Regions from separate parts of the Hydrogenophaga sp. L310 genome, predicted to be linked through region 3. Evidence: predicted binding sites of a transcription regulator. Region 3 holds the regulator's gene; each other region holds the start of a gene.

Region 1 (5,795 bases), on a different contig from region 3:
TGACAGCACGGACTCGGCCTGCGCCCGCGTCACGAGGGCCGCCGCCGCTTTGCCGTCCACCGCGGCCTGGACCGCTTCCGTGCCGGTGTTGTAGATCGACACCTGGTTGCGCAACAGGCCACCGCCGTAGCCCATGAGCACGCTGGCCGCACCCGCGCCGCGCTCGGCCGCCAGCTGCACGCCCTTGAGGTCTTCGGGCGCTGCCGCAACGGCCAGCCTGCGCGTGTCGTGCACCAGCACCACCGATTGCCGCATGTACGGCGCAAAAATCATCACCTGCGGATTCTTCTGCGCCAGGAACTTGTCGGCCGGCACCTGCAGCATCACGTCGGCCGGGCCGTAGCCCAGGTAGTGACCTTTCCAGACCATGTTGCGCAGGTCGTCGCCCATGTTCTCGCCGGCGTCAAACGGCAGCAGCGAAAGTTTCAGGCCCATCTGCCGCGCCAGCGCCTCGGCCAGCGCAACGTCCAGCCCCCTCATGTCGGCTGTGGCACCGTCGGAGAACGGGGCGTTGTCCTTGTAGACCGCGATCTTCAGCATGCCGCTGGCGCGGATGCGGGCAAGGTCGGTCAGCTCGGTCTGTGCGTACACCGAGTAGTGCCCCGCGACCAGCGGCATCAGCACGGTCAGGGTCTGCCTGCGGGTGAGCCCGCGAGTCACAGGCGCGAGTTCCTGGAAGCTTTTCGAAACGGACGGCATGGTTTGTCTCTCTTGTGTTTGTGGAAGGCGCGGCGGGGGCGGTTTCAGGGCTCGCGACGGGTTTCGATGTAGGTCCGGATGGCCCACACCGCTTCCTGCGTCAACGTGCCTTCGAAGGGCGGCATGTAGACGCGGCCATCGCGCACGCGGCCACGCCGCACAGTGGAGATGAAGTAGTCGTCCATTTCCTTGAAGCAGGCGGCTTTCTTGGCCACGTCCGCCAGGCCCGTGCAATCACCGTCAATCTTGCGCAGGTCTGGCGAGATGCCACCGGAAATGGCTTCCAGGCCGTGGCAGCGCGCGCAGTTCTGGTTGTAAGCCGAGGTGCCGATACGCAATGCTTCCTTGCGCGCCGGGCTCTGTTCGTTGTAGGGGTTGGCGTCGAGCCATTTTTCGCCGAGCTGCGGCAGGCTGGTGGTGTCCACACTCTGCGGCACAACGTCGCCGTGGGCCATGACGGCGGCGGCCACGAGACCGCTGGCTGCCAGGGCCAGCACGCGCAGCGTGGTGCGGGAGGGTTTGTTGAAGAGAGGGAATTTCATCGGGGTGTCTCCTGTTGAAAAAATGCTTTCACACCCCCAGTCAGCAATATGCGGGCCACCGGCGGCCAGCCACCGGAAATCCCTGACCCCCGGCATTCCCCGCAGACGGGGCCCGGTCCAGGTGTTCCAAATTGAATCAATTGCACCTCGCGTGACCGGCCAGCTGTCACAGACTGACATCCACAGCGACACAGGCACCCGCTGCAGGCGGCATTGTGTGGTGGCGGGCTAATTGCTATGTGCCAGAAGGAGGCAATTGCTACATCGTGTTTCTCACAGGGAATACCCAGTGTTGATTCATGGAACAGATATGAAGAAAATCACATGAGCCAAGACCAACAAGACACAGACGAGACAACCCCCCTCCAGCCTCCACGCAATGCGCCATGGGCCATGGACTACTGGGGGGGATTTCCGCCCGACCCTGGAGACGACATGAGTGCCGCCACATACACGCAGCCCGAAGAGGGGCGCGTCGGGGCTGCGTCAGCTGGCGCCTCTCCGAACTCCGACCTGATCGGTCAGTCCCACCAGCGCTCGAAGTCCTACGGTCTGACGACTCAGGAAGAGCCCGACTTTTCCAGCCCCTCGCGCGGGGTACTGAACGACGCGCTGGACGAAAACCGCTTTCTCTTCCAGCACGCGGCGCCCGTGATGGAGACGCTGTACGACCAGATCGTCAACACCCACAGCATGGTGCTGCTGACCTCGTCGCGCGGCATGGTGCTGCACTCGCTGGGCGACACCGACTTTCTCGAAAAGGCCTCGCGCGTGGCACTCACGCCAGGCATGGACTGGTCGGAGCAGAACAAGGGCACCAACGCCATCGGCACTGCGCTCACCGAAGAAGAAGCGCTCACGGTGCACGGCAGCCAGCACTACCTGAACGCCAACAAGTTCCTTACCTGCTCCGCCGCACCCATCTTCGACCCGTATGGCCAGGTGATCGGGGCGCTCGATGTCACGGGCGACCACCGCAGCTTTCACCAGCACACGCTGGCGCTGGTGCGCATGTCGGCGCAGATGATCGAGAACCACATGTTCGCCGACATCTTCCCGAAGGCGATCCGCATCCACTTCCATACCCGCTCCGAGTTCCTGGGCACGCTGGTCGAAGGCATCGCGGTGTTCTCGCCCGAGGGGCGCTTCATCTCGGCCAACCGCAGCGGGCAGTTCCAGATCGGCCTGCCCTTCACCGCGCTCAAGGCCCACACCTTTTCTTCGCTGTTCGGCATCCCGATCTCGTCGCTGTTCGATCTCTTCAGCGGCACGCTGCCCAACCCCAAGCAGCTGGTGCTGCACAACGGTGTCTCGGTGTGGTGCCGCGTCAAGGTCAAGACGGCCCACCCCTGGTCGGCAACCCGGTCGGCGCAAGGCCAGGAGCCGCAGGACTTCACCGCAGCGGCGAGTCAGGGTGCGGCCGCGCAGGCCCCGGTCAAGACCCCCGGCAGGAAGATGCAGCTCTCGTCACTGCAGTACCTGGACACAGGCGACCCGCAGGTGTCCTCGGTCATCCACAAGCTGCGCATGGTGTCGGGCAAGGACATCCCGGTCATGATCCTGGGCGAAACCGGCACCGGAAAAGACTTGCTGGCGCAGGCCATCCACGGCGACTCCAACCGTGCCGGGCAGCCCTTCGTGTCGGTGAACTGCGCCTCGATTCCCGAGACGCTGATCGAGTCCGAGCTGTTCGGCTACGAAGAAGGCGCCTTCACCGGCGCGCGCAAGAAGGGCGCCATCGGCAAGATCCTGCAAGCCAACGGCGGCACGCTGTTCCTCGACGAAATCGGCGACATGCCCAAACACCTGCAGGCGCGGCTGCTGCGCGTGCTGCAGGAGCGCCGTGTCAGCCCGCTGGGTGCGGGCAAGGAAGTGGACGTGGACGTGGCCGTGGTCTGCGCCACGCACAAGAACATCAAGGACATGATCGCGCGCGGCGATTTCCGCGAAGACCTCTACTACCGGCTCAACGGCCTGGTGGTGCGCCTGCCGGCGCTGCGCGAGCGTTCCGACTTCGAGCTGGTCGTGCGAAAGATCCTCAAGGCCCTGTGCGAGAACGGCGAACAGGTCGGCATCTCGCCCGAGGTCATGAACATCTTCAGGCGCTACCACTGGCCGGGCAACTTCCGCCAGTTGCACAACCTGTTGCGCACCGCCGTGGTCATGGTGGGCTGCCAGGGCATGATCGAACTCAGCCACCTGCCCGACGACTTCATGGAAGAGCTGGAGCACGGCCTGCCCAACCCGATCACGCCGCGCCTGATGGGAGCGATCGGCACGGCCCAGCCGCTGCCCGACGAGCCCAACACCGCCCCCATGCCCGAACCCGCGGTGCCCGAAGGCACGCGCCTGGAAGACGTGGCCCTGAGCGCCATGGCGCAGATGCTGCGGCTGCACAAGGGCAACGTGTCGGCCGCGGCCAAGGCGCTGGGCGTTTCGCGCAACACGATCTACCGCAAGAAGGACCTGCTCCCACCAGGCACTTTGTAACCCCCCGCGCCGCCTTCGGCGTCACCCCCCAGGGGGCGATGCGAGTGGCCCGGCAAAGCCGGTTCCACCGCATCCTGGGATGGAGGCACTGTGCTCCGAGCTATTTGGGTGGCGTCGCGCCCTGTTCCATCCACACTGGTTCCAGCTCGCGCCAGGCGCGTTGCAGGTTGAAGCCGTGGCGCTCGCTGTAGCCGGCCCAGTCGCGGTAGGCCGGTAGATCGCCCCAGGCGGTTTCCTGCGGCTGGTGGCCCTCGTCCATGGCTTGCAGAACGCGCGCTCGCAGCGCCGCCAGGTAGCCTTGTGTGGCCGCCAGCGCCGGGGGTGGATCGCCCGCCACTGGCTCGCGCGACCACACCGTGCCCAGCACCTGCTGTGGCCGCAACGCCTGCAGCCGCTCCAGCGCCGCGAGCCAGCCGTCCACACTGCCCTGCGCGAGTTCGGGTACACGCCCGTCGTACACCAGGCCGCCCGCCCACAGCACGCGGTGGCGGGCGTTCCAGAGCACCAGGTCACCCTCGGTGTGGCCGGGCTCGATGGCCATCACCCGCAGGCTCAGCGCGCCCACTTGCAGCCGCTCGCCCACCGCGAGCACGCGGCTGGGCAGCACGATCTGCGTGCCCGCCAGCGCCTCCGAACCGGCGCGGGTGGTCAGGCTCGCCAGGCAGTCCGGGCAGCGCTGCTGCATGCCGCTGCGCGTGGCGGCGCTGGCCAGGATCTCCAGCTGGCCGGCGTCCAGCAGGTCGGCAAAGGCCGAGTTGGCCATCACGTTTTCGGCGTGGGCGTGGGTGTTCACCAGCCAGCGCACCTGCGCCTTGAAACGGCAGGCGAGTGACGCGCGCACGCGATGACCGTGGCGGTGGCTCGGGCCGGGGTCGATCACCAGCGCCTCACCGCGGCTGACCAACACGCTGGTGGGCAGCACATGGCCAGCGTTGGCGGGTGCCACCTCGCCGTTCTCCGCCGCGGGCCAGACCCAGATGCCCGGCGCCACAGCTTGCCAGGGCACGGCATTCACCACCTTGCAATCCACCGGTGGGCCGACCGCGAGTGCGGGCACAACAAAGCCGCCGAAGCACAGCAGCGCGATCAGCCAGCGGCGCAGCACGGTGCTCATCGCAGGGCCTGCGTGCGTTGCCCGGTACCTGAGCGTTTTCATCCGAGTCGCCTCACCACCGCGCGCAAGGCCGCGAGCATGCCCGGCTCGGCGCCCAGGTGGCCGCTCAGGGGCTCGGTCAGCGTGACCTGCTGTGGCGCCAGGCGCCGGCCCAGCGCGGCCCAGACGCGGCTGTTGGCGGGCGGGCAGACGGCGTCGCAGGCGCCGTGCACCCAGTCCACCGGCACGCCCTGGCGCGCCAGGCCCAGCACGGCGTCATCGAGCGCGCCGGGCCGCACAAAGCCGCGGTGCTGCAGGTAGTGCGCCTGGATGCGGAATTTGTGCAGCGCCGCCCGATCCGGCGGCTGCGCGGTGTGGCGGTGTCGGCTGGCCTGTGCCTTCCGTTGCCGGCGCCGCAACGCGGCCCAGTCGCGCCGGATCGCGGCGGCCTGGGCAGCCGTTGCCTGCGTCACCGCCCGCCGCAGCGCGCGGCGCATGCCGTTCGAAACGCAGGCCGTCTCCAGCAAGGCCCAGCGCCGCGACACGCGCAGGCCTGCAACACCGGGTGTTCCACTTTGAAGCAGTTGTCTCAGCCGGGCCAGCACCGCGGACAGTGACACACCCGGCGCGGCGGGCCAGGCGGCCTCGCGGCCGAGGGCTTGTAGCACCCGGCGTGACGGCTGCAACAGCCCGCCCACCTCGCGCCGGCTGAGCGCAAACGCACCGCGCAACACCAGGCGCTGCACCCGCTGCGGGTGTGCTCGTGCATAGGCCAGCGCCACCACGGTGCCCCACGAACCCGCCAGCAGCGACCAGCGTTGAATGCCCAGATGTTGCCGCAACAACTCCATGTCGGCCACCAGCGCGTGGGTGGTGCTGGCCGCGGTTTTCCCTCTGGGGCGGCTCGCTCCGCAGCCGCGCTGGTCGGGCGCGATCGCCCACTGGCGCGACAGGTCCAGCGGCGCGAGCAT
Region 2 (5,795 bases), on a different contig from region 3:
GTGGCGGTGATGGACAGCGACGGCGAGTTCGCGCGCCTGTTGCCCTACGCGACGCAATGGCCGCGCCCGGTGGTGGGCGCCAACGGGCTGGTGGCGGCGGCCTGGCACCCGCAGTGGGAACGCCACGGCGGCCCGCAGCTCAGCCGCCGTTTCTTCAAGCTCGCGCAGCGCCCCATGCAGGGCCCCGACTGGGCGGCCTGGGCGGCGGGCCGCGCGCTGGCCGCCGTGCTGGCCGAGAACCCCAAGGCGCCGGTCGCGCAGCAGCTCAAGGCCTTGCGCGGTGGCGGCACCACGCTTGACGGCTTCAAGGGCCGCAGCCTGTCGTTCCGCGCCTGGGACGGCCAGTTGCGCCAGCCTTTGTTCCTGAGCCATGTGGATGGCGTGGTCGGCACCGCGCCGCTCGACGGCGTGTTGCACCCGAAGGAAGTGCTCGATACCCTGGGCGTCGACCAACAGGAGAGTGCATGCAAAGCGCGCCCATGAACGTGTCCGTGATACCGCTCGCAGCGCCCTCGCTGCCCCTGCACCTGCTGCGCGCGCTGCGCGCGGTGGTGGGCCGCGAGCTTAACCGCTTCCTGCGCCAGCCCACGCGCCTGGGCTCGGCGCTGGTGCGGCCGCTGCTGTGGTTCGTGGTGTTTTCGGCCGGCTTCAACAACGTGTTCGGCGTCGCCATCGTGCCGCCCTACGAGACCTACATCGAATACAAGGCCTACATGGTGCCCGGCCTGCTCGGCATGGTGGCCCTGTTCAACGGCATGCAGAGCTCGCTTTCCATGGTCTACGACCGCGAGATGGGTGTCATGCGCCTGCTGCTCACCGCGCCGCTGGCGCGTGGCTGGCTGCTGGCCTTCAAGCTGCTCGCGGGCACCTGCCTCTCGGTGCTGCAGATGGGGGTGTTCCTCGCCATCGCCTGGGCCTTTGGGGTGGAGGTGCCGCTGGCCAACCTGCCGGGGCTGCTGATCGCCATGGCCTGCGGTGCCACGATGCTCGCCGCGCTCGGACTGATGCTCTCGGTGTACGTGAAGCAGCTGGAGAACTTTGCCGGCACGATGAACTTCGTGATCTTCCCGATGTTCTTCATCAGCCCTGCGCTTTACCCGCTGTGGAAGCTTGAAGAGTCGGGCGCGTGGTGGCTGCTCAAGCTGGCCGAGTGGAACCCCTTCACCCACGCCGTCGAGGCCATGCGCTACGCCATGGTGGGGCAGTTCACGGCGTTGTCGTGGTCGGTGGTGGTGGGCTGCGGCGTGGTGTTTTTCGTGGCTGCATTGTGGGGTTACGACCCGCAACGCGGCTGGACAAGACGATGACCCCCTGCGTCGCTTCGCGCCTCCCCCCAGGGGGCGATGCCAGTGGCCCGGCAAAGCCGGTTCCACGGCATCCTGGATTGGGGCACGCGCTCCGGCACGTTTTTTAGGCTTGACCAACATGCAAGTGATGCCATCCCGTCGTGATGTATTGGCATTGGGAGCAGGCATGGCCTGCGGACCATTGGCCTTCGCGCAAGGCGACCAGACCGGTGGCGACCCACTGGGCTCCATGCAGTACCCCAGCCTGCGCGAGCAGACCATCGGCAAGGCCACGGCGAAGTTCTCCGACGCGGTGACGATCAAGGGCCCGGCCTTTGCCGACGACGCGATGAACGTGCCGCTGCTGGTGGACGCGCGGGGGCTCGACCAGGTGGGCGGCGGCGTGGCGCTCATCCGTGTGTCGGTGGACCGCAACCCGGTGCGCCAGGTGCTGGACTTTGAACCGCTGCGCGCGCTGCCCATGCTGGCCTTTCGCATCCGCATGGAACAGGCCTCGCCGGTGCGCGCCTTCGTGCAGACGCGCGACGGCCAGTGGCATGTAGGCAGCACCTGGGTGCAGGCGGCGGGCGGTGGCTGCACGGTGCCCGGCCTCACGCGCGCCGACGGTTCCTGGAGCAAGACCCTGGGCCAGGTGCAGGCACGTTTTTTCAACAACGTGCTCGAAGGCAGCCGGCGGTTGCGCGTGCGCGTGATGCACCCCATGGACACGGGGCTGGTCGCGGGCATTCCGGCTTTCTACATCGAAGAGCTGCAACTGGTGGACAGCTCGGGCCAGGCCTGGTGGAAGCTGGCGCTGCACGAGCCGGTGTCGGAAAACCCGCTCATCACCTTCGAGTTGCCGCCACAGGCGGTGAGCGGCCTGCGCCTGGTGGGGCGCGACAACAATGGCAACCGCATCGACGCCGAGGTGGGTGCATGAACTTCGCGGAGGGCGTCGGTACCCGATGGAATCCGTGGTGGTTGACGGCGCTCGTGCTGGCGGGCAGCGCGCAGGCGCAGACCATCGCCGCGCCGCCGCTCGTGTCGAAACCCGACATGGCCACGTTCAACTACGACCTGCAGCCGCGCCAGATCGCCGAGGGCACCTGGGTCATCGAAGGCGCCGTGCAGGACTTCAGCCGCGCCAACGGCTGCAACATCATCAACACCGCCTTCATCACCACCGGCGCGGGCGTGGTGGTCATCAACACCGGGCCTTCGCGCCTGTACGGCGAGCAGCAGCGCCGCGCCATCGAACGCGTCACGCGCGAGCCGGTCTTGCGCGTGCTGGAACTCAACCTGCACCCCGACTATTTCTTCGGCAACCAGGCCTGGGCCGACCGGCCCACGCAGGCGCTGCCCGGCAGCATCGCCGGCATGCAGGCCGAAGGCACGGCCTACGCCGACAACCTCTACCGCCTCTGCGGCGACTGGATGCGCGGCACCGAGTCCACCCCCGCGCGCGAGGCTGTGTTGCCGCAGACCCTGCAGCTCGGTGCTCACAAGCTGGAACTCAGGCGCCTGCACGGCCACACCGCGGACGACCTGGTGCTGCTCGACCACCGCACCGGCGTGCTGTTTGCCGGGGGACTGGTGTTTGCCGAGCGGGTGCCCACCACGCCGCACGCCGACTTCGCCGCCTGGCTGAGCAGCCTGGACACACTGGAGCAACTGATCACCAGCGGCCAGGTGAAATCCGTGGTGCCCAGCCACGGCCCGGTGCACACGGGCCTGGCCGGTGTGCAGCAGACGCGCGACTGGCTGCAGTGGCTGACCACGCTCATGCAGACCAGCGCCGAGCGCGGGCTCGACCTCGGCGAGGTGCTGGGCACGCCCGTGCCACAGCGTTTCGCGCACTGGGCCGCGCAACCCGCCGAGCTGCACCGCTCGCTCACGCAGTGGTACCCGCGCTACGAGCTGCGGGCGTTGATCAAGCCCTGAGCCGCCACCGGTGTTGCAGCCCGACCGGGTTGCAACGTGGGCACTGCGACATTTCTGAACACTGTCACAAGGGTGTCTCTTCATCCGGTTCGCGTTTGGCGCATTTGCAGGCGTCCGGGGCCGCTGGCGTGGCCTCGTGGGGGTATTTCGATCAGTGAAAACCCTAGGCTTTGGCGGGTATCGGTTGCTGGCACAGAAGTTGCCATTTCTGCTCGCGTGCATGCCCCGGCTGGAGAGGGACAACACCAGCGAGCCGCTGGGGCGGCACGGCCAGTTCCCACAAGCCATCAACCTCACAAACGAGCAGGAGACCACCCAGTGAAACGCACTCTATTGAGCCTTTTGGTCATGGCCGCCACGGCCCACGTCAGCGCCCAGGGCGTGACCGACGCGATGATCGCGGACGACGCCAAGACCCCCGACAACGTGCTCAGCTGGGGCCTCGGCACCCAGGGCCAGCGCCACTCGCCGCTGACCGGCATCAACGAAAAATCCATCAGCAAACTGGTGCCCGTGTGGTCCATGTCCTTCGGTGGTGAAAAGCAGCGGGGCCAGCAAAGCCAGCCGCTGGTGAACAAGGGCAAGATGTTTGTCACCGCGTCTTACTCGCGCATCTACGCGGTGGACACCAAGACGGGCAAGAAGCTCTGGAAGTACGAGCACCGCCTGCCCGAGGGCATCATGCCCTGCTGCGACGTGATCAACCGCGGCGCCGCGCTGTACGACAACCTCGTCATCTTCGGCACGCTGGACGCCCAGCTCGTGGCGCTCGACCAGGAAACCGGCAAGGTGGTGTGGCGCGAGAAGATCGACGACTACTCCGCCGGCTACAGCTACACCGCAGCGCCACTGATCGCCGAGGGCCTGCTCATCACGGGCCTGTCGGGTGGTGAGTTCGGTGTGGTCGGCCGCGTCGAAGCGCGCGATCCCAGGACCGGCAAGATGGTCTGGGTGCGCCCCGTGGTGGAAGGCCACATGGGCTACAAGGACGGCAAGGAAAACGGTGTCACCGGTACGACCAATGCATCGTGGCCGGGCGAGACCTGGAAGACCGGCGGCGCCGCGCCCTGGCTCGGCGGCAGCTACGACCCCACCACCGGTCTGGCCTATTTCGGTACCGGCAACCCCGGCCCCTGGAACAGCCACGTGCGCAAGGGCGACAACCTGTATTCCGCCTCCACCGTCGCCATCGACGTGAAGACCGGCCAGATCAAGTGGCACTACCAGTCCACCCCGAACGACGGCTGGGACTACGACGGTGTGAACGAGTTCGTCACCTTCGACATGGACGGCAAGCGCGTCGGTGCCAAGGCCGACCGCAACGGCTTCTTCTACGTGAACGACGCCACCACCGGCAAGCTGATCAACGCCTTCCCGTTCGTGAAGAAGGTAACGTGGGCCACCGGCATCGACCTCAAGACCGGCCGCCCCAACTTCGACCCGGCGAACCGCCCGGGTGACCCGACCGCTGCCGGCGGCGACGGCGCCAAGGGCAAGTCGGTGTTCTCGGCGCCGGGCTTCCTGGGTGGCAAGAACCAGATGCCCATGGCCTACAGCCCCAAGACCGGCCTGTTCTACGTGCCCACCAACGAATGGGGCATGGAGATCTGGAACGAACCCATCACCTACAAGAAGGGCGCCGCCTACCTGGGCGCGGGTTTCACCATCAAGCCGCTGTTTGACGACCACATCGGTTCGCTGCGCGCCATCAACCCCAAGACCGGCAAGGTCGAGTGGGAAGTCAAGAACGAAGCCCCGCTCTGGGGTGGTGTGCTGACGGCTGGCGACCTGGTGTTCTGGGGCACGCCCGAGGGTTACCTCAAGGCCGCCGACGCCAAGACCGGCAAGGTGGTCTGGCAGTTCCAGACCGGCTCCGGCGTGGTGGCTCCTCCCATCACCTGGACCGAAGGCGGCGAACAGTACGTGAGCGTGGTCTCCGGCTGGGGCGGCGCGGTGCCCCTGTGGGGCGGTGAAGTGGCCAAGAAGGTCAACTTCCTCGAACAGGGCGGCTCGGTCTGGACCTTCAAGCTCATGAAGTGATGCAGCGGCAGCGGGGCGCAGCCTGAAGGGGCGGCCCTGCCACATTGGGCGGTGTCGGCCGCCGCACGCGTGTGAACGGTCGACCCCGCCCTTTTTTTGTCCCGTGTTTGTTTTCCATCTCTCTTTTCTTCTTTCAGGTAGCCCTGCCATGCGTACCGTTCTGATCCTCGCCTCTGCCCTTGCCGGCCTCAGTGCCCCGGCCCACGCGCTCGACGTGACCGCCGCCATCGAAATGGCCAAGGCCAACGGCTGTTTCTCCTGCCACTCGGCCAACGAAAAAGTGGTCGGTCCGTCCTACAGCGCCGTGCATGAAAAATACAAGGACGACAAAGACGCCGTGGCCTCGCTGGCGCAGTCCATCCAGTACGGCTCCAAAGGCAAATGGGGTCGCATTCCCATGCCGCCGCACCCCGGCATGAGTGCCGCCGACATCAAGACCCTGGCCGAGTGGGTCATGACCATCAAGCCCTGAGCGGCCGAGATCCTTCGGCGCAGGGCGCGTGACGGCGCGGCAGCGCTTTTCAGGGG
Region 3 (5,795 bases):
GCGGGGTGATGGCGTCCAGCGTTTCGGCTTCGCCGCCGTTCCAGCCGGTGGCGGCGATCATGGCCGCGGCCAGCGTTTCCTTCAGCGGTGCATCGCCCTTGTCTTCACGCCAGCCTCGCTTGAACAGCGGCTCACCCGAGGTGTCGATGTAGAGCGTGAGTTCTTCGGTGGTGACGTGGGCGTAGATGCGCACGTCGGGCCAGGTGGTGTCCACGCTGGGGCGTTCGCCGCGCTTGTCGCGGAAGCGATCACAGATCGCGTCCTTGATCTTCAGTGCGGCGAAGTTGAGGCTGGTCAGCGGGCTGTGCTGCGCGGTGATCTCGACCTTGATGGTCTGCTGCGGCGTGAACCAGATTTCCCAGGCGATCTCGCTGGCTGCGTTGTACAGGTCCTGCTCGCCGCGGTAACCACCGTGCCAGAGCTGCACCAGCACGCGCTGGCTCAGGCGGCTGTACAGGTTCAGGCGCATGGCGTCGCGCCACGAGGCCTTGATGCCCACACCGCCGCGGGCCTTGAAGGCCAGCGGTTCGTTGGTGATGCGCTGCACCTCGTCGGCGAGCATGTCCTCCACGCCGGCCGCACAGGGGAGAAACAACTTCAATTGATTCACAGGCTTTTTCTAAGGTTGGCCGGTGCGATGCGAAGTGCCTCGCGGTACTTGGCCACGGTGCGGCGCGCGCACTCGATGCCCTGCTCCTTGAGCAGGTCGGAGAGCTGGTTGTCGGACAGCGGTTTCTTGGGCTCTTCGGAGGCGATGAACTGTTTGAGCAGGGCGCGCACCGCGGTGCTCGACGCGTTGCCGCCGGTTTCGGTGCCGAGCGAAGAGCCGAAGAAGTACTTGAGCTCGTAGGTGCCGAACGGCGTGGCCATGTACTTGGCGGTGGTCACGCGGCTGATGGTGGACTCGTGCAGGCCCAGCTCGTCGGCGATCTCGCGCAGCACCAGCGGGCGCATGGCGAGTTCGCCGTGCATGAAGAAGTTGCGCTGGCGCTCGACGATGGCACTCGATACGCGCAGGATGGTGTCGAAACGCTGCTGGATGTTCTTGATGAACCAGCGCGCTTCCTGCAGGCGCTGCTGCATGGCGGCGTGGCCGGCTTCGCCGCCGTTGTCGCGACCGCCGCGGTTTTGCCGCATGGCGTTGGCGTACACGTCGTGCACGCGCAGGCGCGGCATCACGTCGGGATTCAGGATGACCTTGAAGCCCCGGCCGGCGCGTGTGACGATGACGTCGGGCACGACCACGTTGCGCTCCACATCGATGAAACGGCGCCCGGGTTTGGGTTCAAGCCGCGCGATGACACCCAGCGCGGCGCGCGCCGTTTCGTCGTCGATGCCGCACAGGGCGCACAGACGCTTGATGTCGCGTTTGGCCACCAGCTCCATCGACTGGTTGCAGATGGCCAGCGCCGCGCGCGCTTCGGGGGTGTTGCGCAGCTCTTCGATCTGCAGGCGCAGGCATTCGCCGAGGTTGCGCGCACCCACGCCGGTGGGCTCCATGTGCTGCAGCCAGCCCAGGGCCATGCGCAGCTGCGCTTCGACGGCCTCCAGCTCTTCGATGGCAGGCGAGGTGGCCTCGCGGCCGTGCATGAGCCGCCAGAAGTCCAGGGCGAGCTCGGCCATGTCGTCTTCGAGGTAGGCATCGTCGTTGAGCGATTCGATGAGGAAATACAGCGCCGCCGCGTCCTCGTCGCTCAGCCGCAGGCAGCGGGCCTGCTCGTGCAGGTGGTCCTGGAGGCTGACGGGACTGCGGGCCAGGTCGGCTGCGCTGGCGGTTTCGTCGTCGCCACCGGAGCCGCTGTTGCGCGCCGGTGCGTCGCCGCCCCATTCGCTGTCGTCAGGCGCCATCTCGACCGTGCCGTCGCCTTCCCAGCTTTCTTCCACCGGGGTGGCCCCGTCGAGCCGGCTTTCGATCTCGTCGCCTGAGCCGCTGTCGGCGGGCGCGTCGGACGTGCTGCTGACGCGGTCAGGCAGCGGGCCGTCAAATTCGGCGGGGGCGGCCACGGCGTCGGCCACCGGCAGCGCGGCATCGGCGATCTGTTCGCCGGCGCTCACCGGCGCATCGACCTGCTCCAGACCGAAAGCCTCGCGCTCGGCGATCTCTTCCGTGCGCTCCAGAAACGGGTTTTCGTCGAGCATCTGCTCGACCTCCTGCGCCATTTCCAGCGTGGAGAGTTGCAGCAGGCGGATCGATTGCTGCAACTGGGGCGTGAGCGCCAGGTGCTGCGATACACGCAGGGAGAGGCCTTGCTTCATGCCTGGGCGTACAGCAGTGGGAAACGGAGATTCGCCGCCGGGCCGCCCCAAGGCGAATCAACCCCCTTGGGGGGCAGCGCGCCGCGCAGCGGCAAGGCGTGGGGGCCACAAGACGCCGCCGGGCCGCCCCAAGGCGAATCAACCCCCTCGGGGGGCCGCGAAGTACATGCAATGACGAGCGTGGCGGTCATGTTCACATGCGGAAGTTCTCGCCCAGGTACACACGGCGTACTTCGGCGTTTTCCACGATCTCTGCGGTGGGACCGCTGGCCAGAACATGGCCGTCGCTGATGATGTAGGCGTGGTCGCAGATGCCCAGGGTTTCGCGCACGTTGTGATCGGTGATCAGCACACCGATGCCCCTGGACTTCAGAAAACCGATGATGTGCTGGATCTCCAGAACCGCAATCGGGTCGATGCCGGCAAAGGGTTCGTCCAGCAGGATGAAGCGCGGGCGCGTGGCCAGGGCCCGGGCGATTTCCACCCGGCGCCGCTCGCCCCCGGAAAGGGCGGGCGCCGGCGAATCGCGCAGATGGTCCACCCGCAGGTCCTTGAGCAGTTCATCGAGGCGGCTGCCGATTTCTGCTTCGGTCAGGGGTTTGCCATCCACATCGTGCTGCAGCTCCAGAACGGCGCGCACGTTCTGCGCCACCGTGAGTTTGCGGAAGATCGAGGCCTCTTGTGGCAGGTAACCCAGGCCCAGCCGGGCACGGCGGTGGATCGGCAAGCCTTCGATGCGCTGGCCGTCGAGCAGGATCTGCCCGCCATCGGCACGCAGCAGGCCCACGATCATGTAGAACGAGGTGGTCTTGCCGGCGCCGTTCGGGCCCAGCAGGCCGACCACTTCACCTTTGTCGACCTTGAGCGAGACATCCTTGACCACCGTGCGGGTGCCATAGGATTTCTTCAGACCCCGGACTTCCAGACTGCTGCGCACCGCCATCGCCTGAGGCGTGCTGGCCATGAGCATGGTCGTCACTTCTGCTTCTCGTTGAGATCGGTGCTGGGTCGCAGCTTGGCAGGATCGGTCGGGGCGGGTGCCGGGGACGCCGCATCGGGAATGGGCGTGAGCATGGCACGCACGCGACCCGAGGGGTTGGCGGCCGTGCGGTTGGCGGGTCCACCCTTGACGGTGAACACCTCGGTCAGGCTGTTGTAGGTGATCTGGTTGCCCACACTTTCGTCGTTCAGCTGGGTGCCGCGGTAGCGGCGCAAGACGGCGCTGCCGGTGAACACCACGGTCTGGGCCTTGCTGTCGTATTCGATGCGCTCACCCTCGCCTTCGATCCACTCGTCCAGACCTTCGCGCTTCTGGCGGAAGAAACCAGGCGCTGCCGCCGTGCCGGTCACCACGCCAAACTGGTTGCCCTGCGGATCCTGGCGCACGTCCATCTTGCTGCCCCGCATGACGATGGTGCCCTTGGTGATCAGGACATTGCCGGTGAAGACGCTGGTCTGCCGCGTGTCTTCGTAGCGCAGCGAGTCCGCCTCGATGTTCATGGGCTTGTCTTTGTCGGCCAGCTCCGCCTGGGCCGCGCCTGCCAGCACCAGACCGGCCATCGTGACAAAGAGACTGCGGATCCATGGGGGGGGAAGGTGGTGTGTGGGCATGGCTTTAATAGGGCACAAATCTTGCATTCATTGTAACGGTGCAAAGGCCACTTGTCGGCGTCCAGCGCTCAATGAACCGACCCGAAAAGCACAAGACCCGCCTGCAGCGGGTCTTGCTCGCGGCACGGGGAACCCGGGATCAGGTTTTGCGTGCTTCAGCAATGAGTGAATCGGCAATCAGCATCGTGCGCGGACCCTGCCCACCGATGTAAAAACGGCCCGCCACACCCAGCGCTGGTGTGCCTTCAACGTCATAAGCGTTCTGCAGCCCGATGGCGGCCTCGGCCATCTTGATGGCACTGCCGTTGAAGAAACCGGTGAATTTTTCACGGTCAACACCCTGCTTCTCCACCCAGGCGGTGATGGCCGGCGCCGTGGTCAGCGGCAAGCGCTCTTCGTGAAAAGCCTTGAACACCTTCTGGTGCAGGGCATCGACCAGGCCCATGGATTCCAGCGCGAAATACAGGCGCTGCATGGGCACAAAAGCCGTGTTGAAGGCCACCGGCACGCGGCGCACCTTCACATCGGCGGGCAGCTTCTTGATCCAGGCGTCGAGCAGCGGCTCGAAATGGTGACAGTGGATGCAGGAGTAGGCAAAAAACTCCACCACTTCCACCTGCCCCGGTGGCGTGCTGACCGGCACCGGCTTGCTCAGTCGGACAAAGTCCTTGCCCTCCTGGAACCCGACGCGCTGCGCCCAGGCGGGGCTGAGCCCCAGGCCACTGGCAGCGAGGGCACCGGCAGCCAGCAGAGAACGGGATAGATCGCGGCGTTGCATCGAATCAAACTCCTTGTGTTGACCTGCTTGGTTTCACAGGCCATGGGAAAAGTTCCGGGATGGGTTCAGCGCTGAACGCGCACCAGGGCGGCATCCACCCCGTTGACTTCGAGTTGTTCCAGCGTGGCGTCGGCCATGGCTTTCTGGCTGAATGGTCCGACGCGCACCCGGAAAACGGGGCGCCCGGACTGCTCCCGTTCGCTGATGTCGGCCGCCATGCCCAGCATGGCGAGTCGGGCGCGCTGGGCTTCGGCTTCTTCGGGCGCGCGGAACGCGCCCGCCTGCACGAAGTAAGTGAAAGGATCGGCCGGCACCGACGCACTGTCCGACGGTTCGGCCCCCTTGACCGCGCCGGTGCGCGCCCGCATCAGGTCGCCCAGGGGATCGGCCTGCGTCGGCTCTGGTTGCCGGGCGGCGGTCTTGTCGGCGGCCGGCTCGGTGGTCGTTGCGGCGGGACTGTCTGCCGGTTCAGCCACGGCTGAAGCGGGCGCCGGCTCCGGGCTCACAACCGGTGGTGGCAGGGTGGCCGGGCTGCCGGCCAGACCGGCATTGGGGTTCCAGCCTTGGTTGCGCTCGGCCTCCTCCACATCCTGCGCCGGTTTGCGCGACACGCCCCGGTCGACAAAGGGCACCGGTACGCGCGTGACGTACACCGCCACCGACAGCGCAATGCCCAGCCCCACGAGCAGGCCCACCACGAAGCCCACGATGGTGCTGCCGTGCTGTTTGTGTGCCTGCAATGTCTGTTGTTTCATAGGGGGTTTCCGCTTCACATCTTTTGCGGGGCGCTCACGCCCAGCACCGCGAGGCCATTGTGCAACACCTGCGCCGTGGCTTTCACCAGCGCCAGGCGGGCCAGTTTCACCGCCTCGTCGTCCACCAGGATGCGCTCGGCATCGTAGTAGCTGTGGTAGCTGGCGGCCAGTTCACGCAGGTAGAAGGTGACGTCGTGCGGCGCGAAGTCGCGCGCAGCGTCGGCCAGCATGGCGGGGTACCTGGCCAGCAGCAGCATCAGCGCCTGCGCGGCCGGGCTGTCCAGCGCCGAGAGGTCCACGCCGCCCAGCGTGGCCGGATCGCCGCCCCAGGAAGCCAGCACCGAACAGATGCGCGCATGGGCGTACTGCACGTAGTAGACCGGGTTGTCGTTGTT

Evidence for each region. Region 3 encodes sigma-54, which starts transcription at its own class of promoters, with help from an activator protein. Its sites were predicted from a motif close to TGGCANGNAANCTGCTTT; they were not measured.
Region 1: a site for sigma-54 is predicted at 1,282-1,299, ahead of pedF (cytochrome c-550 PedF). Genes of this name have one in related genera too.
Region 2: a site for sigma-54 is predicted at 3,416-3,433, ahead of AC0GNO_RS22645 (PQQ-dependent methanol/ethanol family dehydrogenase). Genes of this name have one in related genera too.

The regions. Positions count from the first base shown of each region.
Region 1 covers NZ_JBVPZA010000024.1:26,760-32,554, reverse strand. The annotation lists gene AC0GNO_RS22730 (substrate-binding periplasmic protein) at 1-699, opposite strand, end outside; gene pedF (cytochrome c-550 PedF) at 744-1,241, opposite strand; gene AC0GNO_RS22720 (sigma-54-dependent Fis family transcriptional regulator) at 1,677-3,731, shown strand; gene AC0GNO_RS22715 (MBL fold metallo-hydrolase) at 3,832-4,845, opposite strand; gene AC0GNO_RS22710 (alpha/beta fold hydrolase) at 4,884-5,795, opposite strand, start outside.
Region 2 covers NZ_JBVPZA010000024.1:11,218-17,012, forward strand. The annotation lists gene AC0GNO_RS22625 (type 1 periplasmic-binding domain-containing protein) at 1-483, shown strand, start outside; gene AC0GNO_RS22630 (ABC transporter permease) at 465-1,307, shown strand; gene AC0GNO_RS22635 (quinoprotein dehydrogenase-associated SoxYZ-like carrier) at 1,426-2,226, shown strand; gene AC0GNO_RS22640 (quinoprotein relay system zinc metallohydrolase 1) at 2,223-3,227, shown strand; gene AC0GNO_RS22645 (PQQ-dependent methanol/ethanol family dehydrogenase) at 3,576-5,267, shown strand; gene AC0GNO_RS22650 (c-type cytochrome) at 5,416-5,739, shown strand.
Region 3 covers NZ_JBVPZA010000007.1:196,080-201,874, reverse strand. The annotation lists gene AC0GNO_RS13935 (THUMP domain-containing class I SAM-dependent RNA methyltransferase) at 1-610, opposite strand, end outside; gene rpoN (RNA polymerase factor sigma-54) at 607-2,256, opposite strand; gene lptB (LPS export ABC transporter ATP-binding protein) at 2,450-3,226, opposite strand; gene lptA (lipopolysaccharide transport periplasmic protein LptA) at 3,232-3,867, opposite strand; gene AC0GNO_RS13915 (thiol:disulfide interchange protein DsbA/DsbL) at 4,007-4,645, opposite strand; gene AC0GNO_RS13910 (SPOR domain-containing protein) at 4,711-5,400, opposite strand; gene argS (arginine--tRNA ligase) at 5,415-5,795, opposite strand, start outside.